DNA from 4 places in the Ammoniphilus soli genome. Region 4 is predicted to be linked to each of the others. Evidence: riboswitches for the same ligand, from Rfam matches in the RefSeq annotation. Region 4 holds a riboswitch; each other region holds the start of a gene.
The links. Region 4 has a riboswitch for S-adenosylmethionine ahead of ABLT31_RS20700 (bifunctional homocysteine S-methyltransferase/methylenetetrahydrofolate reductase). Riboswitches for the same ligand answer to the same signal wherever they lie in the genome.

Region 1 (4,094 bases), on a different contig from region 4:
TTAGTACCCTTTATCCATCTTTTCTTGAAATAAGAGAACTTTCTTCCTCTATCTTTCCATGCTAAAAAAGAAGGCCAGCCACATCCCTGGCTGACCTTCTCCCCTATTCAAACAATTTCTTTAAATTCACGTCAAAAGGAGCTCGCACAATTCCCTTTTCTGTAATAATTGCTGTCACATACTCGTTCGGTGTGACATCAAAGGCAGGATTGAACACCTTGATATTATGCGGTGCAACTCGGCTACCGCCGATCTCTGTAATTTCTTCGTCAGGACGTTCCTCTATCGGGATCTCTGTTCCTGTTAAGGTGTTCAAATCAATGGTGGACAGAGGAGAAGCAACGTAGAACGGGATTCCTTGAGCCTTGGCCAAGACAGCCAAGCCATAGGTTCCTATCTTATTCGCTACATCACCGTTCGCTGCAATTCGGTCTGTACCCACGATCACAGCTTGTACCCATCCTTTAGACATCACCATGGCCGCCATATTATCGCAGATGAGGGTAACATCTATACCTGCCTGCTGGAGCTCCCACGCCGTCAAACGAGCCCCCTGCAAGACTGGGCGGGTTTCGTCAGCAAAGACCTTGATATCCCATCCCCTTTCCTTCGCAAGAAACATCGGTGCAAGAGCTGTCCCATACTTCGCTGTGGCAATACCTCCTGCGTTGCAGTGTGTAAGCAATCCTATCCCATCATGCATCAAAGTAATCGCGTGTTCCCCAATACTCCGGCAAATCTCCACATCTTCTTCGTGCATGCGTTTGGCTTCCTCTAGAAGCTCTTGTTTTAACACAGGAACTTCTGCGTCTCCCAACGCTTCTGCCTTGTTCATCATTCGGTCTATTGCCCAGAATAAATTGACTGCCGTTGGGCGAGAAGTTGCTAAGTAATCTCTTTTCTCACGCAGCTGGCTAAGAAACTCAGAAGCGTTCGCAGCCTGCAGTTCCCTAGCCCCCAAATACATCCCATAGGCGGCAGCAATTCCGATAGCGGGTGCCCCTCTCACCTTCAATGCGCGAATGGCATTCCACATTTGTTCAATAGTACGGACGTCCTCAAAAACGACTTCTAAGGGAAGCTTCGTCTGGTCCAGCAACAGGACTCGATCCTCTTCCCAGCGAATGGAATGGACATGATTTTCCACAATAATTGACACCTACTCTTCTATATTCTTCACCAAACGCAATAGATCCTCGATACTGCTAATCGAATGTCTTTCCAAAACTAAACTTTGTCCAACCGCCAGAGCTAATCTTTCTGCTTTAGCCCGCGTCTCTTCGTTTTCAATAGAATTCAGGTCGGCAACTCCAGCTAATCCAATTACCCTTCTCATCATTTTGCAGCCGGCAAATCCAATGGAATCCTTCAGAAGGCGACTTGCTGTGTCATCTTGATACCCTTCTGCGGAGTACATGACGTCTTTTACATGTACATCCCATAATCTGCGGAATTCGCCTTCAAACGTGTTCCATACATCCTTTACAGTCTCAAGCAGGTATTCCCGAAACGATTGGCACTCCTGTTCAGAAGCCTTTAATCCTTCCTGAGCAGCATAATTGAGCAGCAGGTTGGCTATGACCGCACCGATATCAAAGCCCATAGGCCCGTAGTAAGCAAACTCCGGATCAATCACCTTGGTGCTCTCTTTTGTGACCATAATACTCCCCGTATGGAGATCCCCATGCAGAAGAGCTTGGGCGTCTGTCATGAAGGAATATTTAAGCTTGGCGATTTCTCTTCGAAGCTCCGCATTCTTCCAGATCCCTTCCACCGTTTCACGGATTAAAGGATTGAAGTTATTCGTATCTGCATCATAATAAGGGTCGGTAAATACTAGATCTTCTGTAATTTTACAAAGCTCCGGATTAATGAACTGCGCTACCTTTTCTTTTTTCTCCTTAAAGTCCAACGCCAGGTCTGAAGTGTAGAACAACGTCTTCGCTAGAAACAAACCAATATGTTGAGCAAAAGCAGGATAACGATTTCCTTCAATTAACCCCTTTCGCATAATAACATGGCTCGATAAATCTTCCATGACCGTGAGAGCTAGATCTTTATCGTAGTGATATACTTTAGGGACTAAGCCCGGACATATTTGATCTTGGATAATGAGGGCTTCACTCTCGATCCGTGCACGGTCTAGTGTAAGCGGCCAGGATTCTCCGACAACTCTGGCATACGGTAAGGCTTGTTTAAATATAATGCTTTTTCCTGAAATTTCATCTTGAATGTGAAAAACCAAGTTCAAATTTCCGTCTCCGATTTCTCGGCTCTCCAACTGTGCACCTTCTGGGAAAATCCCTGGTAAATGACGAGCATATTCGACTGCTTCCTGTTCGCTAAATGCGCGATACTCCATACTCCACCCCTCCAAACGACTATTTTCCTATATTCTTGCCAAATTCCCCAGCCTTTTGGTGAGGATAAGAACATTCAGAATACGTTACAAAAAAAGATTGCGGATTTTAACTAGCTATATACTATCTAGAGTTCTGTAATATTGTCAATCTATTAGGATTTTACAATGCACTAATTTTTCTTCTATTGACTTTATTTTATAAAAAAGCTAAGATTTCAATGTATGTATTGCACTTCTATATGAAACTTTTACAATTTGATATTTCATCTTATCGAGAGATGGCTGAGGGACTGGCCCAATGACGCCCGGCAACCGATTTTTATTTTTCTCCAATTGTGCAAAATAAAAACACGGTGCTACTTCCTGCAGAATGAACTCATCATTCGGAGAGATAAGTTGTATTTGATTCGCTCTTCAAGTACCCCTTATCTAAGAGGTACTTTTTTTCATACTGTCAGAATTTATAGCTTCGCTACACCATTTGGAAAGCACGAGGAAAACTTGTTGTCGAAGTACTATCTTGACGTCAGCCAATCCCTCTAACGGATTAATATTATTTGGAAGGAGTTTTGTCCTTTGTCATACATTACGGTCTCCTATCTCACTGAGGCGAAAAGCCTAGAAAAAAAAGCAGAAGCCATCGCAGTCGGCATGACTGTCGGAAGCTGGACGGACCTCCCGGCGGCAAAGCAGGAAAAACTGCAAAAGCATCTAGGCCGTTCTGCCGGAGCCACTGTTCTCGAAAAGACTGAAGAAGGGCTTGAAAGAGGAGTTATTAAAGTCCAATATCCTGTGGTCAATTTCACGTATGACCTCCCTTCCCTCTTAACCAACGTATTCGGCAAGCTATCCATGGATGGCAAAATCAAATTGCTGGATATCGATTTCCCCGAAGAATTTACAAAAGAATTTTCGGGACCCAAGTTTGGAATTGCAGGTGTACGCGAACGGCTTAATGTCTGCGATCGCCCATTGTTTATGAGCATTTTCAAATCATGCATCGGCCTTCCCCTAGAAGAATTAGTGGAGCAATTCCGGCTTCAAGTAGAGGGTGGCGTAGACTTAGTAAAAGATGATGAAATCTTCTTTGCCGACGAACATGCCCCTTTCCTGGAGCGTATCCGTGCCTGCAAGGAAGTAATTGAAGCGTCTGGCCGCCAAGTGCTCTATGCAGCCAATCTAACAGGTCCTGTTACCGGTCTGATCGAACGGGCAAAAAGGGCCGTGGATAACGGTGCGAACTGCTTGCTGCTTAATGTTTTGCCTTATGGATTGGATATCTTAACCCAACTGAGCCGTGATCCGGATATTCAGGTGCCCATTATGGCCCACCCAGCTATGGCTGGTGCCCTATACCAATCATCTCATTACGGTATATCTGCTCCTCTTTTATTAGGAAAGCTAATGAGGCTCGCAGGTGCGGATATCGTCCTTTTCCCATCTCCCTATGGCTCGGTAGCATTGCCTAAGCAAGAGGCTTTAGACATTGCCCAGCATTTAGCAGAAGAACTGCCAGGCATCCGTCCTGCATTCCCTGTACCTTCTGCTGGTATCCATCCTGGAATGGTTCCACTGCTCTATAAAGACTTCGGCCTAGACCACATGGTTAATGCTGGTGGAGGGATTCACGGACATCCCGCTGGCCCTGTAGGAGGGGGACAAGCTTTCATTGCCGCCATTCAGGAAACTTTGCAGGGAAATGCGCTAGATCAAACGGAGAACCCCCATTTGC
Region 2 (4,094 bases), on a different contig from region 4:
GTATAGTAAACCTTTTTGACGTTCGGGTGGGTTTCTAGCCAACGAGCGATCTTTTCCGCTCCTTTTGTTGAGGTTTCCATGCGAACCTTGAGGGTCTTCAACCCGCGTAGAACGAGCCAGCAATCCTGTACGCCAAGGATTGCTCCAAAGGCATTCTGCAAAAAGCTTATCCGTTTCGCAAGGGAGCTGTCCTTTACGGCAACCAATCCGGCAACAACATCCGAGTGACCGGAGATAAACTTTGTCGCGCTATGGATAACAATATCGGCTCCTAATTCCAAGGGTCTTTGGTAGAAAGGTGTCAAGAACGTGTTGTCAACAATAGAAATCAACCCGTTCTCCTGCGCCCACTCCGCCACTCCCTTTACATCGGTCACCTTCAGCAAAGGGTTGGACGGAGTTTCAATATAAACGCCTTTGGTTTGCGGGGTCAAGGCCGCCTTGACCTTATCCAGATCGGTTGTATCTACAAACGAACAGGTGATACCCATCCGGCTTAATACCTCGGATAAGACACGGTAGGTTCCCCCATATACGTCCTCGCTCACAATCAAATGGTCTCCCGATGAAAACAATAGGAAAACCGTTGAAATAGCAGCCATTCCAGAGGAAAAAGCAAATCCTGCCGTACCGGCTTCCAATTCCGCAATCGTCTCTTCCAGGGCGTGCCGGGTTGGATTTCCCGATCGGGAATAATCATAAGCGCCTGGTGCATCTACATCAAACTGATGATAGGTGGAGGCAAGGTACATCGGGGTAGAACTAGCCCCTGTTTGCGCGTCGATTTTATGACGATTATGAATCAATCTTGTTCCAAAATCTAAACTCATTTGCTTTCCTCTCCCTTTCTCCACTCTATTTCTGAAGCCTTAAGCGCTTGATCCAAATCCTCAACTAAATCTCCCGCAAGCTCAATGCCGACCGAGAAACGAAGCAAACGGTCACATACGCCTACTGCATCTCGGACTTCCTTTGGAATGTCAGCATGGGTCTGAACAGCTGGATAAGTCAAAAGACTTTCCACCCCACCGAGGCTTTCAGCAAAGGAAATGAGCTTCAAATGCTTTAGCAAGCCGGGTACGAGCCCTGGATCGTTCACCCGGAAGGAGACCATCCCGCCTTGACCAGCGTACAATACATCGGTTACTAGCGGATGTTCCTTGAGGAAGGATACGATTTGCTTAGCGTTTTCGGTATGTCTTTCCATCCGCAGGGCCAATGTTTTCATGCCTCGGATCAGCAGCCACGAATCCATAGGTGCTAATACCGCTCCAATGGAATTCTGCAGAAAATAAATCTTATCCGATAATTCCTGTCCTTTGGAGACAATGAGTCCGGCTAACACATCGTTATGTCCCCCTAAATACTTCGTGGCACTGTGGAGCGAAATATCAGCGCCTTGCAATAGAGGCTTTTGGTAATACGGAGAAAGAAAGGTATTATCGACTATCGTTAATATATTATGGTTTTTGGCGACGTTAGCGATGCTTTCGATGTCCGCCGTAATCATCATCGGATTGGTTGGGGTTTCGATAAAGACAGCTGCAGTTTCCGGAAGAATGTGCTCCTGCAGATCCTTGCCTTCTTTTAAATTGACATAGCTGAACGACAATCCATTAGGCTTCCAAATCTGCTCAAATAAGCGATATGTACCGCCGTACAAATCAAGGGAAGCCACAATATGGTCTCCAGGCTTAAATAAGCCCATAATCACGTGAATGGCTGCCATACCGGAACTCATCGCAAATCCTCGGTCTCCGCCTTCGATGTCGGCGATGGCTTCTTCCAGCACGGTTCTTGTAGGATTTTTGGTACGAATGTAATCAAAGCCGGTGCTTTGACCTAGTCCAGGATGCAAAAAAGCAGTAGAGAAAGTAACAGGAAAATTGATCGCTCCTGTTTCTTTTTCTCTTCGGTTTCCTATCTGTACTAGCTTTGTCTCTAAATCCATGGTTTGTCCTCCTCATCTCTTTTCTCATGATGTCTGAATTATTGTTTCAACAATTTTATAACTTTAAAAGAAAAGCCCCTCTCAACTAGAAAGGGGCAGATCATCTTATCATAGAACGACCGACCCTTATCTATCAAAATGAACATCATTTTGTAGGAATTAGCACCGTGCTGTAAACTTTACACTAACAGCCGGTTGCCGGGCTTCATCGGGCCAGTCCCTCCGCCTTCTCTGGATAAGAGTAATGTATGAAATTCAACTAATTACCTGAAATTATATGGGGATAATCGACTTTTGTCAATGAATTCTTAGGATTTGGGCAAGTACCGCTTTTCCACGAGCTTTCCTGTTCCCCATATTGTAGCAATGCCCAGTCCTAATGTGACCAGCTTTAGCGGCTCCCGGATCAGCTGAGGCAAATCTGCTCCGATATAGGAAAGGATAAAGACCAGCACGGCTTTTCCTAGGAGGGTGGCCCAAAAATAGGTGTGAAACGGAATGGATGACAAGCCTGCCAGCACATTGATCAAACTAGACGGGGAAAATGGAAAGCACCGCAATAGGAAAAGGACTGAGAATCCATGCTTTTCAAACCATCGCGAACTTTTTTCTAGCCCCTTATACTTATGGAACAAAGGGGCGAGCCATTTATGCCCGATCTTTCGCACTAGCCAGAAAACAAGGAGAGAGCCGAAACTCGCTCCAAGCCAAGTAAAAACAAAGCCTTTTAAAAATCCAAAAGCAACAGCGTTTCCGGTGACAATAGCAAAAAGTGGAAGAAGAGGGAAAAAAGCTTCTACTATGGGAAGGATAAAAGCAACCGCAACACCCAACCCGCGATAGGCTTGAATTACCTGATATAAGTCTTCTAGCCTAATATCCATTGATTGAACCTCACAATACAAGTTGATCTTTTTGCTGGACTATGATTTAACTAAAATATACCATAGCTAGAGACAGGAGGGAAATTAGCACCATGAGGAAATGGCTGTATTCAGCATATATGTACTTATTCTTAATTACCCTTCTAGGTATTCTTTTGCGCTGGAAAATGGTAGCACCCATTTTTCCCGGGCTTCAATTTATGCATCTTGTCCATGCCCACTCGCATGTGGCTTTCTTAGGATGGGTTTATTTTCTAATCAATGCGGTAATTATTCGACATTGCTTTCCTGAAGGGTTTAATGAGAAGAAATCCACTAGGATCTATTACTTTTTGCTGCATGTTTCCGTTCTGGGAATGCTTATCTCGTTTAGTTACCAAGGGTATGGGCCCCTATCCATAGCCTTTTCTACTCTTCATGCTTTTTTATCTTATTACTTCGCTTTTCAGTTTTTTTCCCATCGCAAAAAAAAATGGCCTTGGTACGCCAAGTCCTTTTATCAGGCAGCCATTTGGTTCAATTTGTTATCCTCGCTTGGACCTTGGGGCCTTGCGATTGCGGGGGCAACAGGATTTGGAAATACGGAAATTAACAATTTTTTTATTTATTACTATCTTCATCTGCAATATAACGGTTGGTTCACCTTCGTTATTTTGGGTATGTGCTATCGTTTTGTTTCCATTGAGCAGACTTCGCAACGCAATTGGGCCAAGTGGCAATTTAGATTATTGGCAATTAGTGTAGTTCCTTCTTATTTATCTTCCACGTTATGGTTCTTTGATCATCCTATAGCGGTTGCTCTTGGATTAGCAGGGGCTGTTCTGCAATTTATTTCCATTGTCATGTTTTTAAGCCTAGTAGCTGGTCCGCTCTGGCGTCAACAGAATTCCCTAAGCTTGCAGCTGCTATTAGGTTTATCTCTTATCAGTCTCAGTGTGAAGGCTTTACTGGAACTGTTTGCAGCGTGGCCCTCCTTGGCTTATGCAGTTTATGAGAGCAGGCAGGTGATTATTGCTTATCTGCATCTCACCCTGCTGGGCTTTATTACAAGCTTTCTGTTGTTTTTCACCGGAAAGGAGTTTGCAGTAAGAAATTTGGCTATTCCTTCAGCAGCTTTCTATATCACCGGAACGGTCGGCATGATTTTCCTGCTGTTTTTAGCGGGTTTCTTCCAGTGGCTCCGATGGCCCATGCCCCAACCCATCTGGCTTGCCCTGCTCATGACCGGTGCACTCAGTGGTTTCGGTATGGCGGGGTTA
Region 3 (4,094 bases), on a different contig from region 4:
CACACACTTCAAAAATCTCCGGCAAGCGGTGGGAAATAAAGATAATCCCTACATTCTGCTGCTTCAGCTGCCTCATCAGGGCAAACAGCCGCTCAGCTTCCTTCACGCTAAGAGGAGCTGTGGGCTCGTCAAAAATAACATATTTCACATCTTGAGCGATCGCTCTGGCAATCAAGATGATTTGCTTTTCCGAAAGCGTCAGTTCTTCCGCCTTTTTCCGAACAGGGATGGAAAAGCCTAAACGCTTCAGAATCTCCTCGGCATCCCGGTATAAGTCAGGCCACTTGAAAAACGTGCCCCTTCGATTGACCTGCCGATCGAGCAGGATATTCTCCGCTACGCTCAGATAGGGAACCAAGGCGACGTCTACCTCTTGGTACACACATTGAACGCCGTATTTCTTCGCATCAGCGGGAGTTGAAATCTGCACTTTTTCCCCGTCTACCCAGATCTCTCCTCCATCCGCTACATAAGCCCCTGTCAGGATTTTCATCAGCGTGCTTTTCCCTGCCCCGTTAGCTCCCAGCAGCGCATGGATTTCTCCCGCACGAAGCTCAAAATCGACCGCCCGAAGAGCAGGGACGCCTGAAAAGGACTTCTCGATGCGCTTCATCTCTAGTTTGGACATGTTCCATCCCTCTCTTATCAAAAATTAAAACTCCCCCTATTATCCGCGAACCCTATCATCCTGATAGGCCTGAACGTTAATAAAGGGAGTTTTTGGGTACATTCTTGTAGGAAAGACTCCGTATAACAGGAGAATCTCCGGTTATTTCTCTTTTTTAAATGCAATAGGATAAGATAAGAGGATTTTTTCCGGTTAAGTCCGGTAAAACAAGCATTTTTTCCTGATTTCAGGTGGATAACCGGAATTTCTCCTGCTATTTTAGCCCATTTGCCTTCGTTTTTCGGAATAGCAGGATTTTCTCCCGTTATGTTATGTTACTTTTGGTTCTGAGCTTCCAGTTCCTTCATCCACTCTTCGATTCCTTGCGTGCTTTGTCCCCATCCTTCGATGTGCTTGGAAAGGTCACCCATGGTTACCTTTTCCTTCGGAAGCATTTCGCGAGTGACTAGAATTGGATCTAAAGAAACATTTTGCGGGGTTTCTTCCCCTTTAATTTTCTTGTATACGTAACGTACTTGCACGCGTCCGATATCGGAAGGATCCACCGCAGCAGAAGCGATCCAAGGAGATGCTGGATCTTGAATCATTTGCAAGTCTTCATCACTCAAGTCGATCCCGTAAACTTTAATTTCGGTACGGCCCGCTTGTTGGATGGCGCGAGTAGCCCCTTTTGCGAATTCATCCCATGCTGCCCAAACGGCTGTAATATCGCCAGGGTTAGGATATTGCTTCAAGATCGCTTCCATTTGCGTTTGCGTATCTAACGCGGTGTTTGCTGATGCACTACCGAAAGCCGCAACCTCTTTGATTTCTGGGTATTTCTCTTGGAATTGCTTATAAGCGATTTGACGGCGCTCCATCGGAGCAAAACCGGCTACCCAAATCTTAACGATATTCCCTTTGCCGCCTGCATCTTCAGCCAGCTTTTCCAACGTGGACTCGGCCATCTTCACGTCACCTTGCTCCAATACCGTAACGCCAGGAATATCTAAAGCTGCGTCGAACGCAATAACAGGAATTTTTTGCTCAACGGCTTTCTTGACACCTTGCGTTAAAGCTTCCGGTGTTCCATGGTCAATCAAGATCCCATCGAATCGTTGGTTCACAGCCGCATCCAGCTGAGAAGCCATCTTAGCCAAATCATTATCTGCATTAAAGACGGTCAGTTCCCCGCCAAACTTTTCTACTTGTTCTTTTACACCAGCCACGTATTGAGCCGAAAAGGTTCCAATATTAAACTGCATGACTAAAGCAATACGCTTCTTGGCTTCAGTTGCTCCTTCTCCGCCAGAAGTGGTTCCGCCCGCTTCTTCTTTCGCTCCCCCGCCGCATGCGGTGAGGACTAGCGAGAAAATCATGACGAACGAAAGAAAAAGAGATAATTTCTTTGTTTTCATTTGAGTGCCCCCATATTTTTTTATTTATTATAGAAAGACCTGAAAAATTCAGGCAATAACTACCACAGTTTTCTTAGTTGTTTACTTTGCTTTTAAAACTAGAATAATCCGATTTTTTAGCGGAGTAAAGTCCAAAAGTCCTAGTAGTTTATGGTAATAAGGTCCTGGAAAAAGAAAAAACTTCTTCAATAAGAAGAAGTTTCATGAACAAGGCATTTTCCTTCATCTTATCTACCAGGATTCTCCTGCTGGAATTGGCACCTTTTCATGTCCATTCATGAACGGTTGCCGGGTTTCATAGGGCCAGTCCCTCCACCTCTCTCGATAAGAAACTATTCAGTTCGCTAGGTAAGATCTTACTAAAAAAAAATGGGGGCGTCAATAAATTTTTTAGAATCATGATTGCATAGAATGAACCAAAAGGAGGAGTGACCCACATGTCTCTTATGCCTCAACCCCACACCCATTACTTCCGCACTACAGGTTCGGGCGAACACGAGCACTTCGTTCATGCTTTTACCTTTCCTGAGAAGGGAAACTCTACAGATGGTCATGTTCATGCCTTTAAAGGAGTAACCCCAAAAGAACACGGCCACCAGCATTTCTTTACAGGCAGCACAGGGCCCGCCATCCCCCTCCCCGATGGGACACACATTCATGAGGTGAAAGGGAAGATTTATCGAGATGAGGATGGCAGACCCACCCATCCCCATGAGTTTAAAGCTCTAACCGGAAGACCGTTGGGGCAGGCGCCACCGGGGTGGTAGATTCGTTAGTCGATTAACTAACATGTTTGTGCCGGTCATCATTCACATTGTACGCTTGATAAATCCCCGAATCTTCTCAAGGAAAAAATCCCGCTTTTCTAGGTGCGGAGAGTGTCCTGTGTTTTCCACTACCCATTCTTCAAAGTTTCCGGAACGTTCTAACACCACGCGCATTTGAGATACCATGGGCTGTGGAGGAAACTCATCCATGCCTGGCCAACCGGGAACGTAACCCAGCTTCCCCAAATAACCAAAATCAAATAAAGAGCTATCCGATACGATCTGATCATCTGCTCCGCGAATCCATAAAACGGGGATTTGAGGCTCTAGGTCAGCAAATGCAGCAAGATTCAAATACTTAGGAGACAACGCATTATTTATTCCTTTGTCTCCGGGAGCTACGCCCGGCCATTCCGCGCAAGTCTCAAACGTACCCGGGTAGAAACCGGATCCCAACTTTGTGGATAGCATAGAGCGGACGAAACGATCTTCCTTTTGGGCATCAAGCCGGAAGGGCGGCTTAACGTAAAACTGATTCAAGACATTCCTGGGGCTATGGGGCTGCTCCTCCCCCGTAGCCCTTTGGCTAAGCAGCTCTATGAATTGAGGGTTAGCCGTTCCGCCGCCAGACCCGGCAAAATTCGGATAGCAAGGTGTCCCCTGCTCATCCTTCGTTCCCCCAAATCCAAAAGGAGATACGGGATTCATCAACATGAGCGAAGAAACCTCATTCGGGTAGTCTATCGCATATTGCATGACCACCCCGCCACCCATCGACCAGCCCAACATATGAAGCTGACGATCCAATCTCAGCGACTGTACAAACGACCTCACATCCTCCGACCAATCACGCAATCCTCTCGTTGCATCGATGGCTAAGGGCTCCGTCTCCCCATACCCCCGTAGGTCCGGCGCCAAAACATAAAAATCCTGTGATAGACTTTCCATCATGTCTTCCCAAAACCAACTCGATGACACATTCCCGTGCACGAGCATTACCACTGGACGAGCTGGATCTCCCGCTTCCAAATAAGCTACTTCGAGTCGGTCCGTCTTGATTCGCTTCGCTTCCATGAAACTCCCCCCCTTTTTCCTGTCTATACTCTAGATTAGCAGGTGGGGATTACAATGGAGTTACATGCAGCAGTTCCGATCGAGAGATTACACTATGGTTTCGAGAGATTTTGGACTGATTTCGAGAAATTAACGTTCTGGAAGGAATTACGTCAGCCACTAGCGAAGTTAGGAGGAAAGGAGGTTTTGCCAATGCTAAAAAAACAACGCGAATTTCCACTCAGAATA
Region 4 (4,094 bases):
AATGGAGGAATTCATCTCGATGCAGCAATGGTCCGAGGTGGAGCGAATGGTCAAGGAAAGGCTTCAAGGAGTTCCTGTTCAATACCTCATCGGTGAGCAGGAGTTTTATGGGCTGTCGTTTCGCGTTAATCCTTCTGTCTTGATTCCTAGGCCGGAGACGGAAATCCTTGTTGAACAAGTTCTTCATAGGCGAGACGTATCAGATGCTTTGACTGTAGCGGATATTGGGACGGGCAGTGGGGCTATTGCTGTCAGTTTGGCCGTTCATTCCCAGTGGAAGGTTTATGCTGTGGATATCGCCCAGGAATCTTTGGATACAGCTCAAGAAAATAGCCGCATTCATGGCGTCGAGCAGCAGATTACCTTTCTAAAAGGAGATCTCCTGGATCCGCTCCTTCAGCCTGTGGATATTTTAGTTTCTAACCCTCCCTATATTCCTTCAAGCGATGTTCTTGAATTGGATGTGCAGGTCAAGGATCATGAACCGATGCGTGCGTTGGATGGGGGAGAGGATGGGCTTGACTTCTATCGACGGCTTTGTAAAGGGTTGCCGCAGGTCCTTCGTCCAGGCGGATTGGTGGCCTTTGAAGTGGGAATGGGTCAGGCCCGGGATGTAGAGCAATTGCTTTTGAGAACTGGTGTCATTGCTAGAACCGAAGTGATTCAAGATTTAGCCGGGATTGAACGAATTGTGATAGGAGATGGGAAGGCGGGTCTGTAGCTCAGGGAAGCTGGCCTTCCTTTCCTGAATAATAAGTTTTATTCTGAAAATAACGAATCATGTTTAAACCCTTTCTTTTCTGTCTAGACTGTTGGCTAAGGAGATAGAAAAGAGAGGGGAAACAAAACATGAAAAAAGTAAGCTTGGTCTTATTTACATTTATTATATTAATCATGAGTTGGGAGAGTCAGCGTTCAGTTGCTTCCTTGCTAAAAGAAGAACCTATTCCGCAAGATTCCATTCGGCTTCGTGTCATTGCCAATAGCGATTCCCCGCAAGATCAGTGGCTAAAGCAAGAAATTCGAGATCAAATTAATGCTTACCTGGAAGGTAAGGTAACGGATTTGCAAACGATGGAAGAAGCGCGTGAGAAGATGGCAGAGGAATTGCCGCAGCTGCAAGAGGTAGTGGACCAAACTATTGCCAAGCATGGATTTTCTTATACAAGCCAAGTAGAGTTAGGAAAGGTTCCTTTTCCGACAAAAATGTACGGCCAGTATGTATATCCTGCTGGGGAGTATGAAGCCCTTCGCGTAACGGTTGGACAAGGTTTAGGGCAAAACTGGTGGTGCGTATTGTTTCCGCCGCTCTGCTTTGTAGATATCGATACGGGGGATGCCGTTAAGCAGGAAGCTGATGGAGATGGCCCTAAAATTCAAGTGAAGTTCTTCTTAGTCGAAGTCTTTCAGAAGCTTTATCAAAAACTTTTCGCCTAGGAATGATCCTCCATTGACAGATATCGCACCATCCCGTATGATTACGTTAATATAAATACTTAGTGTTTTAAAATAAATCTAACACTTTTCTTATTTGGAGCAGGTGGAGGGACTGGCCCGATGAAACCCGGCAACCCGTTAAGGCGTTCAGGACGCATTAAGGCAGGGTGCTAATTCCTGCAGATACGCAAGGTATCTGGGAGATAAGAAGGGGCTCATGATAGTGTGTTACAGATCCCGAGAACCTTCTGGCTCATTTGCTCAGGGGTTTTTTCTTGTTTTAGGGACTATTGTTTAGGGGTGAGAGACATGGAACAGAAGCAAGGATTGTTAGAAAAAATAAAGGATCAAGTATTAATTGGCGATGGGGCGATGGGGACATTGCTTCATCGCTACGGAATTCCTGTAGGCACTTGTGGGGAAGAGTTAAATGTAACCCGCCCCGATGTCATTAAGGATATCCATCTCCAGTACGTAAAGGCCGGTGCCGACCTGATTGAAACCAATACGTACGGAGCCAATCGAGAAAAGCTTTCGAAGTTCGGCTTGGAGGATCAAGTAGAGGCCATCAACCAGGCGGCAGTTCGCTTGGCCAGAGAGGCCGCAGGAGATTCGGTTTACGTGGTAGGCTCCGTAGGAGGTATTTTAGGCGGAAGAAGAAAAAGTATTCCCCTAGAAGAATTGGAGCAGGTATTTGATGAGCAGATTAAAAGCTTAGTTGAAGCAGGGATTGATGGCTTGCTGCTAGAAACCTTTTGCTTTGTGGAGGAAGCGCTTCTTGCTTTATCTGTCGCTCGGAAATATACTTCATTGCCGGTGATCTGCCAGCTGACGATTCAGGATTTGAACCGGACCCAGGATGGCTATCCGCTGGAAGCGGCATTTGCTCGCCTGGTTGATGCGGGTGCGGACATTGTGGGGTTGAACTGCTACAATGGGCCGGCAAATATTATCCGATCCATTGAATCCCTTCCTGTCAAAGAGGGGCTTAAGTTGTCCGTGTATCCGAATGCTGGGCTTCCGGAATATGTGGATGGACAGTTTTTATATCCGTCTTCAGCGGAGTATTTTGGTCAGTCGGCTGAAACCTTGTACCAGTTAGGGGCGCGAATCTTGGGAGGATGCTGCGGGACAACACCGGAGCATATTGAAGCGGTAGCCACTCGCATCAAAGGAAAAGCGCCTGTGGAAAAAAAGGAAGACTCAGCAATAGGGGTGGTCAAGGAGTCCAAGGTTGCGGTTTTATCCGAACCACACCATGAAAAAACACTTCCTGAGCTCGTTCGGGAAAGACCAACGATCATCGTTGAGCTGGACCCGCCTCGCGATCTGGATTTTGAGCCGTTTTTGGAAGGGGCAGCAGCACTGAAGGAAGCGGGAGCCGATGCCATTACTCTCGCTGACAATTCGCTGGCGATGACGCGGATGAGCAACATGGCGCTGGGGTCTTTGGTAAAGGAGAAAGTGGGCATTCGACCGTTGGTGCACTTGACTTGCCGGGACCGCAATTCGATTGGCCAGCAGTCACATTTAATGGGCTTGTATGCATTAGGCATTGATCACGTGCTGGCGATTACAGGGGATCCAACCCGTTATGGAGATCTTCCGGGAGCTTCTTCCGTATATGACATGACTTCCTTTGAGCTGATCCGGATGACGAAGCAGCTTAATGACGGCGTAGGGTTCTCGGGCCGAACGTTAAAGAAGAGAGCAGCATTTACGGTTGCCGCTGCTTTCAACCCGAATACGCGTCATTTGCATAAGGCGGTTGAGCGCTTGGAAAAGAAGGTGGAGGCAGGAGCGGACTATGTGATGAGCCAGCCGCTCTATGACCATGAGCAGATTTTTCAAGTTGCCGAAGCGACAAAGCATATTCAAGTGCCGATTTTTATTGGGATCATGCCGCTCACAAGCCATCGCAATGCCGAGTTTCTTCACAATGAAGTCCCAGGCATTCGCTTATCGGATGATGTGCGGGCTCGGATGGCTCGCTTTGAAGGGGAAGATGCAAGAAAGCAGGGCAATGAAATTGCCATGGAGCTGATCGAAACGACTCGCCGCCACTTTAACGGAATCTATTTAATTACGCCATTTATGCGCTATGAAATGACGGCAGAGTTGGCGAGGTATGTAAGAAACAGTTAAGCGAAAGGGGCATACTCTATCATTTCTACTCATATGTATGATAGAAATGATAGAGGAAGGGGGCCCTGTCGATGGGGTTAGCGGTGCGGGTAGCCGGAAAGAAAGATATTCATGCGATTGTGAATCTGTTGAAAAAGGGTAAACTGAATGTAGAGGGAATAGAAGCCCATCTGGACCATTTTTTAGTGGTAGAGGAGTTGGGCAGCCAACAGGTCGTAGGAACAGCGGGTCTCGAGATTCTTGGGAATCAGTTTGGATTGCTGCGGTCCTTAGCTGTGGAGCCGGCATTTTTCGATGAAAAGGTAGGGTGGGAGCTTTTGCGGATCCTTCTATCTCGTGCTGGAAAACAGGGCTTGCAGGAAATCTATTTGCTTACACGTTCAGCACCCTTTTTTCAATTTTGTGGGTTTAAGGAAGTGGAGTGGGAAGATATCCCCAGCCAAGTCAAAGCATCCACACATTTTCAACAGTATACACCCAGTTTATCCACGGCTATGGTGTATAAAAGAGCA

Region 1: it holds a riboswitch for S-adenosylmethionine, as region 4 does, so the genes downstream of both, ABLT31_RS17890 (2,3-diketo-5-methylthiopentyl-1-phosphate enolase) here and ABLT31_RS20700 (bifunctional homocysteine S-methyltransferase/methylenetetrahydrofolate reductase) in region 4, are expected to answer to the same signal.
Region 2: it holds a riboswitch for S-adenosylmethionine, as region 4 does, so the genes downstream of both, ABLT31_RS19760 (aminotransferase class I/II-fold pyridoxal phosphate-dependent enzyme) here and ABLT31_RS20700 (bifunctional homocysteine S-methyltransferase/methylenetetrahydrofolate reductase) in region 4, are expected to answer to the same signal.
Region 3: it holds a riboswitch for S-adenosylmethionine, as region 4 does, so the genes downstream of both, ABLT31_RS22000 (sugar ABC transporter substrate-binding protein) here and ABLT31_RS20700 (bifunctional homocysteine S-methyltransferase/methylenetetrahydrofolate reductase) in region 4, are expected to answer to the same signal.

What each region holds. Positions count from the first base shown of each region.
Region 1 covers NZ_JBEGDL010000009.1:34,555-38,648, reverse strand. The annotation lists gene mtnA (S-methyl-5-thioribose-1-phosphate isomerase) at 104-1,153, opposite strand; gene mtnK (S-methyl-5-thioribose kinase) at 1,160-2,362, opposite strand; SAM riboswitch class I at 2,628-2,760, shown strand; gene ABLT31_RS17890 (2,3-diketo-5-methylthiopentyl-1-phosphate enolase) at 2,939-4,094, shown strand, end outside.
Region 2 covers NZ_JBEGDL010000010.1:173,091-177,184, reverse strand. The annotation lists gene metC (cystathionine beta-lyase) at 1-830, opposite strand, end outside; gene ABLT31_RS19760 (aminotransferase class I/II-fold pyridoxal phosphate-dependent enzyme) at 827-1,951, opposite strand; SAM riboswitch class I at 2,075-2,193, opposite strand; gene ABLT31_RS19755 (TVP38/TMEM64 family protein) at 2,260-2,835, opposite strand; gene ABLT31_RS19750 (hypothetical protein) at 2,928-4,094, shown strand, end outside.
Region 3 covers NZ_JBEGDL010000012.1:180,564-184,657, forward strand. The annotation lists gene ABLT31_RS21995 (sugar ABC transporter ATP-binding protein) at 1-628, opposite strand, end outside; gene ABLT31_RS22000 (sugar ABC transporter substrate-binding protein) at 943-2,025, opposite strand; SAM riboswitch class I at 2,250-2,356, opposite strand; gene ABLT31_RS22005 (YmaF family protein) at 2,463-2,792, shown strand; gene ABLT31_RS22010 (alpha/beta fold hydrolase) at 2,835-3,866, opposite strand; gene ABLT31_RS22015 (nuclease-related domain-containing protein) at 4,059-4,094, shown strand, end outside.
Region 4 covers NZ_JBEGDL010000011.1:138,930-143,023, reverse strand. The annotation lists gene prmC (peptide chain release factor N(5)-glutamine methyltransferase) at 1-721, shown strand, start outside; gene spoIIR (stage II sporulation protein R) at 850-1,437, shown strand; SAM riboswitch class I at 1,525-1,647, shown strand; gene ABLT31_RS20700 (bifunctional homocysteine S-methyltransferase/methylenetetrahydrofolate reductase) at 1,747-3,582, shown strand; gene ABLT31_RS20695 (GNAT family N-acetyltransferase) at 3,654-4,094, shown strand, end outside.